2 regions of the Paenarthrobacter aromaticivorans genome follow, and region 1 is predicted to be linked to the other one. Evidence: predicted binding sites of a transcription regulator. Region 1 holds the regulator's gene; the other holds the start of a gene.
The links. The regulator Rex, encoded in region 1, represses fermentation and respiration genes when NADH is low (regulators of the CRP and FNR family bind a similar motif). The targets are predictions, from matches to a motif close to CTTGTGAANNNNTTCACAAG.

Region 1 (7,734 bases):
TCAATCTCTCCCTCGAAGAGCGTTTGGGTGTGCCCGATGATGCCTTTGCGCCGGACCGACGGCAGATGTCGCGGTTTGCTCAAGTGCAATTCGTTTGAATCCGATAGCCACGCTGGCAATACAAGACCATGGAGCCTGGCGGCAGTTGTATGGGAGATCCAAGCGCCAGGGCTGGCGGAGGAGAGTGAACGGGCGGCTGACGCAAGGTCGAAATCCCAATCACTTGGCCGGTACAAGCCACGGCTAACGGGAACGATGTTGCTGTTGCGCCAAATGACTGAGGGATCGATGCCCGCTGCTTTGGCTTCGTTCAGGCTGAAGGGCCCCAAGACCGGGCTTGATGGGTTGAGTAGCGAATTCTGCATACCCGCATTGTTCCTTGGAAGCAGCTGAGCGTGCAGAAGTTATCCACAGGCCTCCGACTGGCGGGGCGGGATGTGAGAGAAGAACGGTGGAAACGGGGCGGGATGTGAGAGAAGAACGGTGGAAAGGCGTCGGGATGTGAGAGAAGAACGGTTAGCGGGGGCCGCGGAACTTTGAGAATCCACGCCACAGCCCATAAATGGCGCCACCCACGGTTGCCGCCTTCAGCCCGAGCGTTGCTGCACGGCGTCCGGACCGGAAATCGTAGACCGGCCAGTTGTTGTCGCGGGCATGCCGGCGCAGCTTGGAGTCGGGGTTGATCACCACGGGGTGACCCACCATGGTGAGCAGTGGGATGTCGTTGGCGGAGTCGCTGTAAGCCCAGCAGTGATCCAAGTCCAAGCCTTCCTGCTCAGCCACTAGTTGGACCGCGATGGCCTTAGCCGGCCCGTGCAGGATGTCGCCTACTAGCTTTCCGGTATACATTCCGTCATGGACCTCACCCACGGTTCCCAGCGCGCCTGTCAGACCGAGCCTTTTGGAAATGACTGTGGCAACCTCAATCGGCGTGGCGGTCACTAGCCACACCCTCCGGCCGACACGAAGGTGCTGCTCCGCAAGGGCCTTCGTCCCAGGCCAGATCCGGGACTCGATCATTTCGTCATAAACTTCTTCGCCCAGGGCTTTGATGTCCTCGACGGTGATCCCGGCTGCCAGGGTCAGAGCGGAATCGCGCACGGCATGGACGTCGTCCATGTTCTCGCCACGCATCACAAACTTGAACTGCTTCCAAGCGAAGCCGGCCGCCTGGGACAGTGTGAAGGCCTTGCGTTCGTACATCTTGCGAGCCACGTGGAAGAGGCTGGCGCCCTTCATCAGCGTGTTATCGACGTCGAAGAAAGCGGCTTCGCCTGTGTGCTGCTGCACTTTGGCGTCAGCGACCACAGCGGCGTTCTTCTCGTCGGGCATGCCTTGAGTCTAGTCAATCGCCAGAGCCCAGCGTTGAGGGCGCACGGTGGGGGCTGCCCTAGAGGATGTGAGAGAAGGATGGCCGGGAGGGGGTGGGATGTGAGAGAGCGTTCGGCCGGCAGGGGGTGGGATGTGAGAGAAGGATGGCCGGGAGGGGGTGGGATGTGAGAGAAGGATGGCCGGGAGGGGGTGGGATGTGAGAGAGCGTTCGGGCGGTTACCGTTGTGACATGGCTATTCCCGACGTCGTTCTCCTCACCAAAGCTGACTGCCACCTATGCACGGAGGCGCGTGCCGCCGTCGAGCGCGTTACCTCGGAACTGGGCGTCCCGTGGACCGAGCAGGCAATCGACGGTAACGCAGAACTGCAGCAGCGTTACGCGGAGGAAATTCCAGTGGTGCTGGTGGATGGGGTCCAGCGCGACTTTTGGAAGATCGACGAGCAGCGCTTGACCCGTACTTTGAAAAGAGTCCTCGAAGGCTGAGGGCCAGAGGACTCTGTTACCCGGAAGTACCGGCTTTTGTTGAGTCCGGCCAAGGGCCATAGAGTGGAACAACAAGCGACGCAATGGAGAAAACCGTGACTGCGCTGGAACCGTCCCCGGGGGCAACAAGCGGGGACCACGAACCTGCCGCCAAGCAGATCCCGCCCGCGGCTGTGGCCCGGATGACTCTCTATTTGCGCGCGCTCAACTCGCTCCTGGCAGAAGGCGTGGAACGTGTGTCATCGGACGCGTTGGCCGAGGCTTCAGGCGTCAGCTCCTCCACACTGCGTAAGGATCTCTCCTACGTCGGCTCGTACGGGACCCGCGGCGTGGGCTATGAAGTCCAGTACCTCAGCCGTCACATTGCCGCAGCCCTTGGCCTGACGCACGACTGGAAGGTCGCGATTGTCGGTGCCGGTAACCTCGGCAAGGCGCTGGCGCGGTATGGCGGCTTCGAGTCCCGGGGCTTCGACGTCGTGGCTATATTCGATGCAGACCCCATGGTGATCGGCAACGAGGTGGGTTGGTTGCGGGTCAGCGATTCAGCGGAACTTGAACGTGTCCTGGAGCGCACCCATACCAACATGGTGGTGCTGGCTTTGCCCGCCACAGTGGCCCAGGAAGTCTGTGATCGCGTCATCGCTGCTGGAATCCGGAGCATCCTGAGCTTTGCTCCAGTTCTCCTGCAGGTTCCGCCGCACGTGAACCTCCGCAAGGTGGACATGGCCACCGAGCTGCAGATCCTGGCCTACCACGCACAACGGGCGCAAACACCGGGTCAGGCTGTCTAGCCTTACCGGGTCCGCGCCCGCTGACGTTATGGCAGCAAGCTTGTTGGCTTAGCGGCCGTAAGGGTTCTGGTATGGGTTGCCGAAGGGCTGCGGCTTGCGGAAGTACGGAGCCGACGCCGGCAGGTACAGCAGGACGATTGCGGCAACTCCCAGCAGGATCACCAAGAGCTGCAGGATGCCGTACGTGGCACCGAATTGGAACAGTCCGGCGAGGCCAAGGACAGAGATTGCCGCGAAGACGGTGCCCAGGATCCTCGCCCAGTTCTTGCCCTTGCGGACTGGGAACGCAACCAAGGCGTATAGGCCAAGGGACACGATGGCCCCAACGATCGCGGCAACGACAAGACCGCCACGCATGCCTTCCAGGGAGCCTGGGGGGAATTCAGTTCCCTGCTGTGCGGCCTGCCGCATCATCGAGTTGATGAAGGCATCCGAGCCGGTGGTGGCCAGGATCAGCGAGCTGATGGCGGAGAGGATGCCCGCCGCGATGATCATCCAGAAGGAGATGTTGACCATCTGGGGAACGGTGGTAGGCCCTGGCTGCTGGCTGGGCCAGTTGGTGTCCTGGCCGTATTGCGGGGCCTGCTGACCGTAGGGAGACGGCTGCTGACCGTAGGGAGATGGCTGCTGGCCAAACTGCGGAGCCTGCTGACCATATTGGGGAGTCTGCTGGCCGTACTGGGGAGCCGGGGGCTGACCATATTGCGGGGCAGCCGGGGACTGCTGACCGTACTGCGGAGCGCTCGGCTGCTGACCATATTGGGGAGTCTGCTGACCATATTGCGGTGCCGAGGGCTGACCGTACTGTGGCATGGATGGCTGGCCCGGCTGCTCAGGCTTGTTGGCGTCGCCCTTGTTGGCATCACCGGTGTTGGCATCGCCGGGATTGGCGTCCCCGGCGTTGGACGGCGGGTATGGAGGGTTGCTCATGGCATTCCTTTGCTTGTTCGACTGCTGGTACGGCTGCCGGGATCAGCAAAAAGACCCTGCCCCCAGCCTGGTTCTGCTTCCACCGTACCTCCGGGGTCCGGTGCTGCGGATGATCCCACGCAGGAATTTCCTGCTTGAGCTGAAATCATCACGATGGCGTACGCCTTCATGATGAAGGCCGTGGTGGTCCAATGGACCACCACGGCCTTGTTCACCTGTCAGGGCGGCTTGGATGAGAGCCCGACGCCGGTACTTCAGGAGGGTTAGACGGCGCCCTTTACTGCCTTGAACCACAGCTGCGAGTTCGGCAACCACATCAGTACAACGGCGACTGCGCTGACCAGGAAACCAAACCAGTTGCCACCCAGGCCCGCACCGGGTCCGCCGGCGTTGATGGAGCCAAAGATGGCGAGCAACAGGGAAACCGCGGCAAGGACGGTGAGGGCAAGGCGTGCCCATTCCTTGCCTTCCTTCATCTTCATGGCGAGGACTATCTGGGCGGCTGCAACAGCAAGGCTGATGATCAGGAGAACCAGAAGGAGTGCTGCAACTCCTGGCATGAAAGCGAACGCGGCGATGATGGCGAAAAGTCCAATGAGGCCAAAGAGGAGGCCCAGGAGTCCCGAGATGACCCAAATGAAGTAGGACACTTTGAGCTCGGTGGGCAGGCCCATGGTCTTGAAGATGCCCGAGAAACCACCTTGCGGAAGGACATCGTTGAAGTTGCGGGGTCCGTCGGTGGGCATTTCGAAGTGGAAACCACCTGGCTGGCCCTGCTGACCCGGTCCGGGCTGCGAATACTGGCCAGGTTGCGACGGCGGCTGGTAGCCCTGCGGTGGTTGGTAACCCTGCGGTGGTTGGTAACCCGCAGGAGGAACATTGCCGGGCTGCGGAGGCTGGGAGCCGGGCTGCTGAGGCTGTGGTGCTTCGTCTGGGTTACTCATGGCATCACTTTAGACCGCAGGTTGAAGGATGCATAGGAGATTTGGAGCCGGTTCGCAGCTAACTACAGGGTGTTTGCCGAATAATCGCAGGGTGACTTCTGAGTACGCGAAACGGCGCCCCCACAGCTGAACTGTGACGGGGCGCCGTTTACTCGGGACTGCCGTGCAAGCTGCTGTGGATCTAGGCAGCTGCCGGTGCGATGAACGCGAGTTCCAAGTTGATGACAACCTTGTCGCTGACCAGGACGCCGCCGGCCTCGAGCACTGCGTTCCATGTCAGGCCGAAGTCCTTGCGGCTGATGGTGGTTTCGCCGGAGACGCCTGCACGGGTGTTGCCGAAGGGATCCACGGCGACACCGTTGAATTCGGTTTCGATGGAAACTTCCCTGGTGATTCCCTTGATGGTGAGATCGCCCACAAGATCGAAGCCGTCGCCGTTTGCCTTGACGTGGCGGGAGACGAAGGTGATCTCCGGGAACTTCTCCACATCGAAGAAGTCTTCGCCCTTGACGTGGCCATCGCGGTTGACATCGCCGGAGTCAAAGCTGGCCGTCCGGATGGTTGCGGTGACCTTCGAGTCAGTCAGCGTCTCGCCAACTTCGAGGGTAGCGTCGGCGTCCTTGAAGACACCGCGGACCTTGCTAATACCTGCGTGGCGGACCGTGAAGCCGATCTCGCTGTGGGAAGCGTCGAGGGTCCAGATGCCGGTGGTGACGTTGGCGGGAAGGGTCATCATGATGTTGCTCCTGTATGTAGTGGAAGGTACCGCTTGCTTGCCCGGCCGACTGGTTGATGCATTTACTTGAAACGTCAACCGAGCTTCGTGTCTAGTATAAACATGCATATGCATCTTTTATTCCAACTCCACGGAACATTTTGAGAAAACTTTGAGTTCTACTAGCGGTAGAAGATTTCGGATCGCCCCGCTTCTTTGAGAAACTGGTAAACATGCCCCAAGCAACTGTCCATCTGCTTCGCCATGGCGAGGTCCATAATCCCGATGGCGTCCTCTATGGCCGGCTGCCTGAATTCCATCTTTCCGAGCGGGGCCGGGAGATGGCCCGCATGCTGGCCGAGCACTTCGCTGTCCGTGCGAGCGAGGGTGCCAAGATTGTCCACTTGGTCGCCTCGCCGCTCACGCGCGCCCAGGAAACGGCACAGCCCACTGCTGAGGCGCTCCATCTCGACATCCACACGGACCCCAGGATCATCGAAGCAGAGAACCACTTCGAGGGACTCCACCCCACGCGCAGCGAATTCCTGAAACCCAAGCACTGGTTCTACTTCCGGAACCCCCTGCGGCCGTCTTGGGGCGAGCCCTATAAAGAGCAAGCAGCGCGGGTCCTGGCTGCCGTTGAAGACGCACGCGTCAAGGCCATCGAACTGGGTGGCGACGGCGCTGAAGCGATCCTCGTCAGCCATCAGCTTCCCATCTGGTCCACCCGCCGGTCCGCCGAGGGCCGTCGGCTAGCGCACGACCCCCGTAAGCGTGAGTGCACTTTGACCTCCCTGACATCCCTGGTCCTGGACGACGACGGCAAGATTGTGCGGGTCGAATACAGCGAACCTGCTGCGGTGCTCCTTCCCGGTGCAGCAAGCACCCCGGGGGCGTAGGCACATGGACAACAACCTTTCGCGTCGTGGCGTGCTGACAGCCGGTGGTGTCCTGTTGGCAGGACTTACCATGGGCCTGTCAGCCTGCGCCCAGAAGGACTCCCTCGCAGAGCAGGCCCGAAAAGGCGACAACAAGAACTACGTGGCCGGGGACGGTTCCGTCACGGAGTTCGCCAAAGCGGACCGCGCTGCACCCGTGGCGCTCAAGGGGACACTCTTCAATGGAGACACGGTCAAGCCCGAAGACCTTAAGGGTAAAGTCACGGTCTTGAACTTCTGGTTCGCGGCCTGCGCCCCATGCCGGGTCGAAGCTCCCCAGCTTGAAGCCCTCCACCAGGACTTCAAGGACCAAGGCGTTCAATTCTTCGGCGTTAACCTGCGTGACGAGAAAGCCACCGCTGACGCCTTCGACAAGACCTTCAACCTCACCTACCCGAGCTTCAACGACAAGGACGGGGCCGTGCTCCTGTCTGTGTCCGGGATCGTGCCTCCGGGTGCGGTGCCCACCACCTTGGTCCTGGACAAGGAGGGCAAAGTTGCCTCCCGCGTCCTGGGCGAAATTGAGAAGAGCACTTTGAAGGCCCTCATTACGTCCGCAGTGGCTGAGTAGTACCAATGAACAGTCCTTTCGCCGAGACGATCCTGAATGGATCACTGCTGCTTGCCGTGCCGGTTGCGCTGCTGGCCGGACTCGTCTCATTCCTTTCGCCGTGCGTGCTGCCGCTCGTCCCCGGTTACCTTGGCTACGTCACGGGACTGACCGGCGTCGACCTCCAAAAGCAGCGGCGGGGCCGCATGCTGGCAGGTATCGGGCTGTTTGTGCTGGGCTTCTCGGTGATCTTCGTCCTCCTGGGCGGTGCGTTCGGCCAACTCGGGACCCTGCTGACAGGTCCGCAGAACGCCTGGATCACCCAGGTGCTGGGCATCCTGGTCATCCTCATGGGCATCGTCTTCATGGGTGGCTTTGGTTGGCTGCAGCGCGACGCCAAGATCCATGCCAAGCCTCCGGCCGGTCTGTGGGGCGCGCCGCTGCTGGGGCTGACGTTCGGCCTCGGGTGGGCTCCATGCATCGGGCCCACATACTCCGCGGTACAGTTGCTGAGCCTGTCCGGTGGATCGTCGGCGACAAAGGGTGCGCTTTTGGCCTTCGTTTACAGCCTTGGCCTGGGTATCCCGTTCCTCCTGATCGCCCTTGCCGTCCGGCGGGGCATGGGTGTCATGTCCTTCTTCCGGACGCACCGCCTGGCGATCCAGCGGTTTGGCGGAGGCATCCTGATTTTGCTCGGCATCCTGATGGCCACCGGTGTGTGGGGAACCTGGGTGACCGAGTTGCAGTACTGGTTCCAAACCGATGTGAAGTTGCCAATCTGATGAGCGAGTCCGTGAAAGCCAAGAAGAAGTCACCAGCCGCTGAAAGCACCAAGACAGCGGAAGGAAAACTCCAGCAGGCCAAGTCCGAGGCCGCGCTGCCCTCCTTGGGCATCCTGGGCATGCTTCGGTGGGCCTGGACCCAGCTGACGAGCATGCGGACGGCGCTGTTCCTGCTGCTCCTGTTGGCTGTGGGCGCGGTGCCGGGGTCCCTGTTCCCGCAACGCCCTGCGAACCCTGCGGTTGTCACCCAGTACATCAAGGACAACCC
Region 2 (7,734 bases), on a different contig from region 1:
GTTAGCCGCGGATATCGTCAAAGAGGACAGTGGAGATGTAACGCTCTCCGAAGTCCGGCACGATCACGACGATGAGCTTGCCCTTGTTCTCCGGGCGCTTGGCGACTTCCAGCGCACCCCATACTGCGGCACCGCCGGAGATGCCGGCGAGGACGCCTTCCTTGGAACCCAGGGCGCGAGCGGTGGCAACCGAGTCCTCAAGGGTAACGTCGAGAACTTCGTCGTAGACGTTGGTGTCCAGGACCTCCGGGACGAAGTTGGCGCCCAGGCCCTGGATCTTGTGGGGACCCGGGCTGCCGCCATTAAGAATGGGGGAGTCCTTGGGCTCAACGGCAATGATCTGGACCTCGGGCTTGCGCTCCTTAAGGACCTGCCCGACGCCGGTCACGGTACCGCCGGTTCCGATGCCGCCAACAAAGATGTCTACTTCGCCGTCGGTGTCCGCCCAGATTTCCTCGGCAGTGGTGTTGCGGTGGATCTCCGGGTTGGCCGGGTTGGCGAACTGCTGAGCCCAGATGGAGTTCTCCGTGTTGGCAACAATTTCCTGGGCCTTTTCAACGGCGCCGCGCATGCCTTCGGAACCGGGAGTCAGGACGATCTCTGCACCGTAAGCGCGAAGCATGACACGACGTTCGGTGGACATGGTCTCAGGCATGGTCAGGATGACCTTGTAGCCTCGCGCGGCACCAACAAGGGCCAGCGCGATTCCGGTGTTACCGGAGGTGCCTTCCACAATTGTTCCGCCCGGCTTCAGGGCGCCGGACTTTTCGGCGGCGTCAATGATGGCCACGCCGATGCGGTCCTTCACGCTGTTGGCCGGGTTGTAGAACTCAAGCTTGACCGCAACGGTGGCCTCAAGGCCTTCGGTCAGCCGGTTCAAACGGACCAGCGGAGTGCGGCCGACCAGCTGGGTGACGTCGTCGTAGATCCTTGCCATGAAGATTATGCCTATCTCTGAAGAGGGAATGCTGAGGTCAGCCTAACCAGCCGCATCGAAACCCTGCTAAGCAGTTAGCCATGCAGAGTAATATTTCCGCGCTTTGGCCAGTTTTGGATTGATGATGACCTGGCAATAGCCCTGGTACGGGAATTTGGCGTAGTAGTTCTGATGGACTTCCTCTGCCTCATAGAACTCGGGTAGCCGGCTCACTTCCGTCACAATCGGATTGGCCCAGAGTGCTTGCGCGCGCTCGATGGCTTCTTCGAAGAGGATCTTTTCCTCCGTCGTGGTGTAGAACATTGACGAACGGTATTGGGTACCTGTGTCGTAGCCCTGCCGGTTCAGCGTGGTGGGGTCGTGCAGCGCGAAGAACATGTCAAGAATGACTTCCTCCGGCACCACGGTTTCGTCGAATGTCACCGCAACTACCTCTGCATGGCCGGTCGTTCCCGAGCAAACGTCATAGTAGTCAGGGTTTCGGACATGGCCACCCGTATAGCCGGAGACCACGGAACTGACGCCGCGGGTTTTCTGATAGACGGCATCAAGGCACCAGAAGCATCCACCACCAAGTACAAAAGTTTTCATGATCTCTTCAATGGATTGGAGGGCCTGATGATTCCCGCAATACCTTACGGGAGAATAACGCCGCTGGGCAGGTACGGCAGCAACCAAGACTGCCCCATCCGGCCCAGTAGGTAAGAATAAGAGTATGGAAGCAGTAGACACCGCCATTTCTGATGCGGATTCCGGCGACGACGCCGGGACAGTGGAAGCGAGCGGAGACCCAACCCTTGGCCAGGTGTTGCTTGCTGTTGAGGAACTCTGGCCGGAGTCCTTGGCTGAGGATTGGGACGAGGTGGGCCTCGTAGTTGGACGCCCCAACACACCCGTCACCAAGATCCTGTTTGCTGTGGATCCCACCCTTGCTGTCATCGACGAGGCCATTGAGTGGGGTGCCGGGCTCTTGATAACCCATCATCCGCTGCTGCTCAAAGGCGTGAACTCCGTCGCCGCTACCTCGGCCAAGGGCTTGGCGGTGCATCGGCTGATCGAAGCGGGCACCGGACTCCTGACGGTCCACACCAACGGTGACTCCGCAGTCGGCGGCGTATCCGACGTATTGGCGGACGCCTTTGGCCTGGAGAACGTTGCTCCGCTTACTCCTGCCGCCAATGGCTTGCCCGAGGAAGGCATTGGCCGGGTTGGTGATCTTCCTGAGCTCATGACTCTTGGCGATTTCGCTGCCCGCGTCTTTGGGATGCTCCCCGCGGTGGCCGGAGGGGTCCGCGTGGCCGGTGACAAGGACGGTCTGCTACGGCGCGTCGCCGTCTGTGGTGGCGCTGGGGACAGCTTGTTCGATGCCGTCAGGGCCAGCCATGCGGATGTGTACGTGACGGCCGACATGCGGCACCACCCGGCGTCGGAAGCGCGGGAAGGCGCCGTCAACGGCCGTCCCTACCTCATTGACGTTTCGCATTTTGCCAGTGAATGGCTGTGGCTGCCCGTAGCCGCTGAAGCGCTCGGCAATGTACTTACAGATCAGGGCTACGACGTCGAGATCCGCGTGAGCAGCACCAATAGCGATCCCTGGGACTTCATACTCACTCCCGGCGGGGACTAGAGTCTAGAAGACACGGACGAACCCACTCAACAGTGGCCGTCCATCCGGAACTGATTCCCAGCTCCGGAAGCGACACAAGCGGAGGTAAGCGTGGCGAAAGCAGCACCGGCAGAACAACTGAAATTGCTTGAACTGCAGGGACTGGACGCCAAGCTCAAATCGTTGGCCGGCCGCCGGAAGGTGCTGGAAACAGATCCACGGATAGCTGACCTGCAGGATGCACTGAATGTAGCCAATGGTGAACTTGGCGCCGCCAAGATGGCGGTGCACGACGCCGAAGCCGAACTGCGTCGTTCCGAAGCGGACGTGGAGCAGGTCACCTCCCGCATCGAACGTGACGAGGCCAGGCTCAACAGCGGAACCGGTCTCTCCAAGGACCTGGTGGCGCTTCAGAGTGACATCGCATCCCTTAACAAACGCCGCTCGGACCTTGAGGACGTTGAGCTTGAAATCCTGGAGCGTTTAGACACCCTGCGGGAGCGCCAGGCCGCGCAACAGACCATCGTGGATGACATCCAGGGTTCATTTGCCGGCATCCGCGCAGAATTGGATGAGGCGATTGCTGAAATCGCCGCCGAGGAAACCCTGGTCCGCGGGCAACGTGCCGCGTTCGCGGAGGCCCTCGACGCCGGAATGCTTGCAGTCTATGAGAAGACGATCGCCAAGCGCGGCGTGGGCGCCGCCAGGCTCTTTCACGGTAAATCGGAAGGTTCAGGCATGATGCTCAGCCCCGGCGACCTCGCTGAAGTCAAGGCTGCGGCTGACGACGACATCGTTTTCTGCCCGGACTCCGGATGCATCCTGGTCCGTTCGGCGGAGTGGAACTGACCTAGCTGCCCAGAATGATATTCAGGGCGTGTGGCTTGCGGGCCGTGCCGGAAACGAGTTCCGCCATCCAGACCTCCGTGGCCGCTTTCAGCAGTTGATCAGGTGTTGCGGGCGCCTTGCCACGCCTGGTCAGCAGATGCCTGGCAAACTCACCCCGCGTGTGTTTGGCGAAGTGGCTGACCACCGTGCGCTTGCCGTTTGCCTCGTTGAAAACATTCACCGTCACGGTTTGCGGTGCTGGTGGAGCCCACGCAGCTGCATACGTGCTGGAGCGGCAATCAACCAGCAATTCTCCTTCAGCCCGTTCGGCGAGGGCCGCATTCAGGTTCGGCTTCCAGAACGAGGCGAGGCGTCCGACGTCGGGCAGTGCCGTTCCCATGGAAAGCCGGTAAGCCGGCACATGGTCACCAAAACCGATGGCACCCCATAATGCCGAAACCACCAAAATCGATTCGGTTGCCTTGCGTCGTTGGGCCGGCGTCATGGAATTAAAGCCGAGCGCGTCATACAGGACTCCGGAGTAGACCTGGTGGGCCGGCGCCGCTGGTTCCGCATGCAGCCGGGTATTACGTTCGACGTCGTCCTTCAGCGAGGCGCCGACGCCAAGCAATGCCAGGGCGTCCTCGTGCGCGCTAACCGTGCCCAACGATTCCAGGACCTTGGCGCGGTACGGGTTGAGCTCCGGAAAGCTGAGCGACTCCCATTCGACGGCGGGACCTTTGACGGCGGGGGTCTTGCCTTCGGAAGGCGGCAGCAGAATCAGCACCAGACGATATTACCGGGGACGGAGGCAACCCTCGACGCCGGTAGACTGTACGGCGGATGGGTTGACCAGGCGGTCGCGCGTCACGCAAGTGGCTCGAGGAACGTCCGGGCTCCGCAGAGCAGGGTGGTGGGTAACGCCCACTCGGGGTAACCCGCAGGCCAGTGCCACAGAAAACAGACCGCCTGCGTGTGGTGATGCTTGCATCAGCACACGGCAGGTAAGGGTGAAACGGTGGTGTAAGAGACCACCAGCTCCCTGGGTGACCGGGGAGGCTAGGTAAACCCCACCCGGAGCAAGGCCAGACAGGACACGTTTGAGGGCTGCTCGCCCGAGTGTCCGGGTAGGCTGCTGGAGGGCGCCGGCAACGGCGTTCGTAGATGGATGGCCGCCACTCCTTTGCCGGCAACGGCAAGGGATGACAGAACCCGGCGTATCGGTCAACCCATCCACACATTTGCCACTGAGGTCCCAAGCATGTGACTACATTGTGACTGCCATGTGAGTGATTTCACGCTCCCCGGCGCCCAAGAGGGCACCCTTCCGCCTTAGACTTGTTATGAACGTAGATGTTCTGCCGCCGGGACTGCGTTCGCAGCCGGCGGTCTTTTCTTTGCAATCGTTCAAGGCGCTGTGGGCGGACCGAAGCCCGGCCAGTGCTCGTGCCGCAGGATTACTCCGGGCGGCCGCCATCTGCATACGAGGACGTATGTGGTTGACCCAAGGAAGGTAGTTCTGTGAGCCAGACGTCAGATTCTTGTCTTGATAAGTGGATGGGCCGGGAGGCTCTCGCCGAGGCCATGATTCCGGTAATCGGCCGGTTGTACCGGGAAAACAACGTGGTCACGAGCATCCACGGCCGGAGCCTGATCAACAAGTCGACCATGAACATCCTGAAGGCCCACCGCTTTGCGCGCCGGATGAGCAACACCGAGCTCCTGCTCGAAGAAACTGCACCCCTGTTGAACGCGCTTGCTGAGCTGGAACTCGGCGCGGCTGCGATCGACATTGCCCGTCTCACGGAGAAGTTCCGCGTCGAGGGCCACGGCACCTCCTTGGATGAGTTCCTGCGGTCTGAGCTCGCCGAAATCGTCGGAAAGCGTGGCGCTGATGACCGCACCAGCACCGACGTCGTGCTGTACGGCTTCGGCCGCATCGGCCGCCTCCTGGCCCGCATCCTGATTGAAAAAGCCGGTGGCGGGCATGGCCTGCGGCTGCGTGCCATCGTCGTCCGCAAGGGCGCCGAGAACGACCTCGTCAAGCGCGCCAGCCTCCTGCGCCGCGACTCCGTACACGGTTCCTTTGAAGGAACCATTCGCGTGGACGAAGAAGCCAACACCATCACCGCCAACGGTGTTCAGATCCAGGTCATCTACTCCGACAACCCCGCAACCGTGGACTACACCGCCTATGGCATCGAGGATGCCCTGGTAGTGGACAACACCGGGCGTTGGCGCGATGCTGAGGGCCTGTCCCAGCACCTGCAAAGCAAGGGTGTTGCGCGCGTCCTGCTGACGGCGCCGGGCAAGGGCGATCTGAAGAACATCGTCCACGGAATCAACCAGTCCGACATCTCCGATGACGACAAGATCGTCACGGCTGCGTCGTGCACAACCAACGCCATCACGCCGGTGCTGAAGGCCATCAACGACAAATTCGGTATCATCCACGGCCACGTTGAAACGGTGCACTCGTTCACGAACGACCAAAACCTGATCGACAACTTCCACAAGGGCGATCGCCGCGGCCGTTCGGCGGCCCTGAACATGGTTATCACGGAGACGGGTGCAGCCAAGGCTGTTGCCAAGGCGCTTCCGGAACTCCAGGGCAAGCTCACCGGCAACGCGATCCGCGTACCTACCCCGGATGTGTCCATGGCGATCCTCAACCTCAACCTTGCCAAGGGCACCACGCGCGATGAGGTTAACGACTACCTCCGCGAAATGTCGCTGCACTCGCAGTTGCGCAAGCAGATCGACTACATCGACTCTCCGGACGTTGTCTCCACCGACTTCGTCGGTTCCCGCCGGGCAGGCATCGTTGATGGCCTGGCCACTATTTCCAACGACAAGAACCTCGTTCTCTACGTTTGGTACGACAACGAATTCGGCTACTCCTGCCAGGTAGTCCGTGTCATGGAGGAAATGGCCGGCGTAAACCCGCCGTCCTTCCCTGCCCGCGACATCGTGGCGCCTATTGCAGTGCTTGAGGCAGCGAACGCCTAAGCCGGAAGTATTCACGGGTTTCCCGGCTGAGTTACTGGTATCAGCCGGGAAACCTGACCAAAATGGGTTCATGGAAAATGAATCAACTTTGGAACACGAGACAACGCTGGAACATGCGCTGGATGTAGCACGGGCCAACCACAAGCAGGCACAGAAACTGCTGGACCACGCCATTGCAGCAAACGCCGCGGGGGACGTCAGCGACGAGCGCGTCCAGCAATTGCGCACGCTGCTGGAGGTGGCTGCTGAAGACCTCCAACGCGTTATGCGCGAGCAGTAACCCGGGGAAGTTCCCCACACTGCAGTGTGACTTCTCCTACACACTGTGAATATCGGCTCTGACTGTCGGTGCCGTGTCCTACGCTCGTAGGACACCACCCACCCCGACTGGACGGAGCCCCTTGAGTATCACCTGGTCTGCCTACAAACGCGCGCGCAGACGATCACGCCAAGCTTGGGCCATTCTAGGATTAGTAGCCGCAACCCTCGCGGCAGGCCTGTCTTGGTTCTTCACCACAGGCCAGTTCAACGCAGCCGAGCCATGGGTCTCCGGTCCCAGTGATGCGCCGGTCTTTAATCCCGCTTGGATGAAACCCATTGCCGGGATCGAGGCCGTTCCCGCGGAGAAGGCAAGCGCGGCACTCGCACAGCTGGAAGTTAAGGGACGGGCATCCCAGGAAGACTATGAGCGAACCGCATTCGGCCAGGCATGGCTGGATGCCGATCGAAACGGATGCGACACCAGGAACGACATCTTGCGCAGGGACCTGTCGTCCGTGGAGTTCACCAGCGGCTCCTCATGCAGGGTTGCCACTGGAGAGTTCCAGGAACCCTACACGGGTGCGCACGTGACCTTCCGCCGAGGTCAGGACACCAGCGCTGATGTTCAGATCGACCACATTGTGGCTTTGGCCGACGCATGGCAGAAGGGTGCCAAGCAATTAACGGTGCAGCAACGCCAAAGGCTGGCAAATGATCCGTTGAACCTGATTGCGGCTGATGGCGCCGAGAATGTGAAGAAGGGCGCAGGCGACGCCGCCACTTGGCTGCCGCCGAACAAGAACTTCCGGTGTCACTACGTAGCACGGCAGATCTCCGTCAAGGCAGCCTACAAGCTCTGGGTCACCCAGGCGGAGAAGGACGCCATGATGCGCGTCCTCTCTTCCTGTCCGGATCAGCAAACCATTTACAGTGCCAGGTGACCGTGTCCCAGTTGCCAGGTACCGCCGTCGTCGATTCTCTCCAGGACAACGCGCTGAAGGGAGGTCTCCCGCGGTAGCCGGTCCAGGCCCTCAAGCCCCCGGTGCCGAAACGTGAAATAAACCGCATCAGTGGGCGCATCGGTGCACCTGTC

Region 2: KSW38_RS13550 (glyceraldehyde-3-phosphate dehydrogenase) is a predicted target of Rex. The motif match lies at 4,654-4,673, and genes of this name have one in related genera.

The regions. Positions count from the first base shown of each region.
Region 1 is NZ_JAHOPC010000017.1:36,539-44,272, forward strand. Features, by position in the region: gene KSW38_RS20705 (DUF559 domain-containing protein) at 1-365, opposite strand, end outside; gene KSW38_RS20710 (HAD family hydrolase) at 517-1,332, opposite strand; gene KSW38_RS20715 (glutaredoxin family protein) at 1,562-1,816, shown strand; gene KSW38_RS20720 (redox-sensing transcriptional repressor Rex) at 1,900-2,607, shown strand; gene KSW38_RS20725 (hypothetical protein) at 2,656-3,537, opposite strand; gene KSW38_RS20730 (hypothetical protein) at 3,801-4,481, opposite strand; gene KSW38_RS20735 (YceI family protein) at 4,663-5,214, opposite strand; gene KSW38_RS20740 (histidine phosphatase family protein) at 5,430-6,095, shown strand; gene KSW38_RS20745 (TlpA family protein disulfide reductase) at 6,100-6,705, shown strand; gene KSW38_RS20750 (cytochrome c biogenesis CcdA family protein) at 6,711-7,466, shown strand; gene resB (cytochrome c biogenesis protein ResB) at 7,466-7,734, shown strand, end outside.
Region 2 is NZ_JAHOPC010000008.1:15,039-22,772, forward strand. Features, by position in the region: gene cysK (cysteine synthase A) at 2-937, opposite strand; gene msrA (peptide-methionine (S)-S-oxide reductase MsrA) at 1,004-1,528, opposite strand; gene KSW38_RS13530 (Nif3-like dinuclear metal center hexameric protein) at 1,653-2,564, shown strand; gene KSW38_RS13535 (zinc ribbon domain-containing protein) at 2,655-3,392, shown strand; gene KSW38_RS13540 (YaaA family protein) at 3,394-4,158, opposite strand; RNA gene rnpB (RNase P RNA component class A) at 4,216-4,607, shown strand; gene KSW38_RS13550 (glyceraldehyde-3-phosphate dehydrogenase) at 4,893-6,380, shown strand; gene KSW38_RS13555 (hypothetical protein) at 6,451-6,660, shown strand; gene KSW38_RS13560 (HNH endonuclease family protein) at 6,782-7,582, shown strand; gene KSW38_RS13565 (acyltransferase domain-containing protein) at 7,567-7,734, opposite strand, start outside.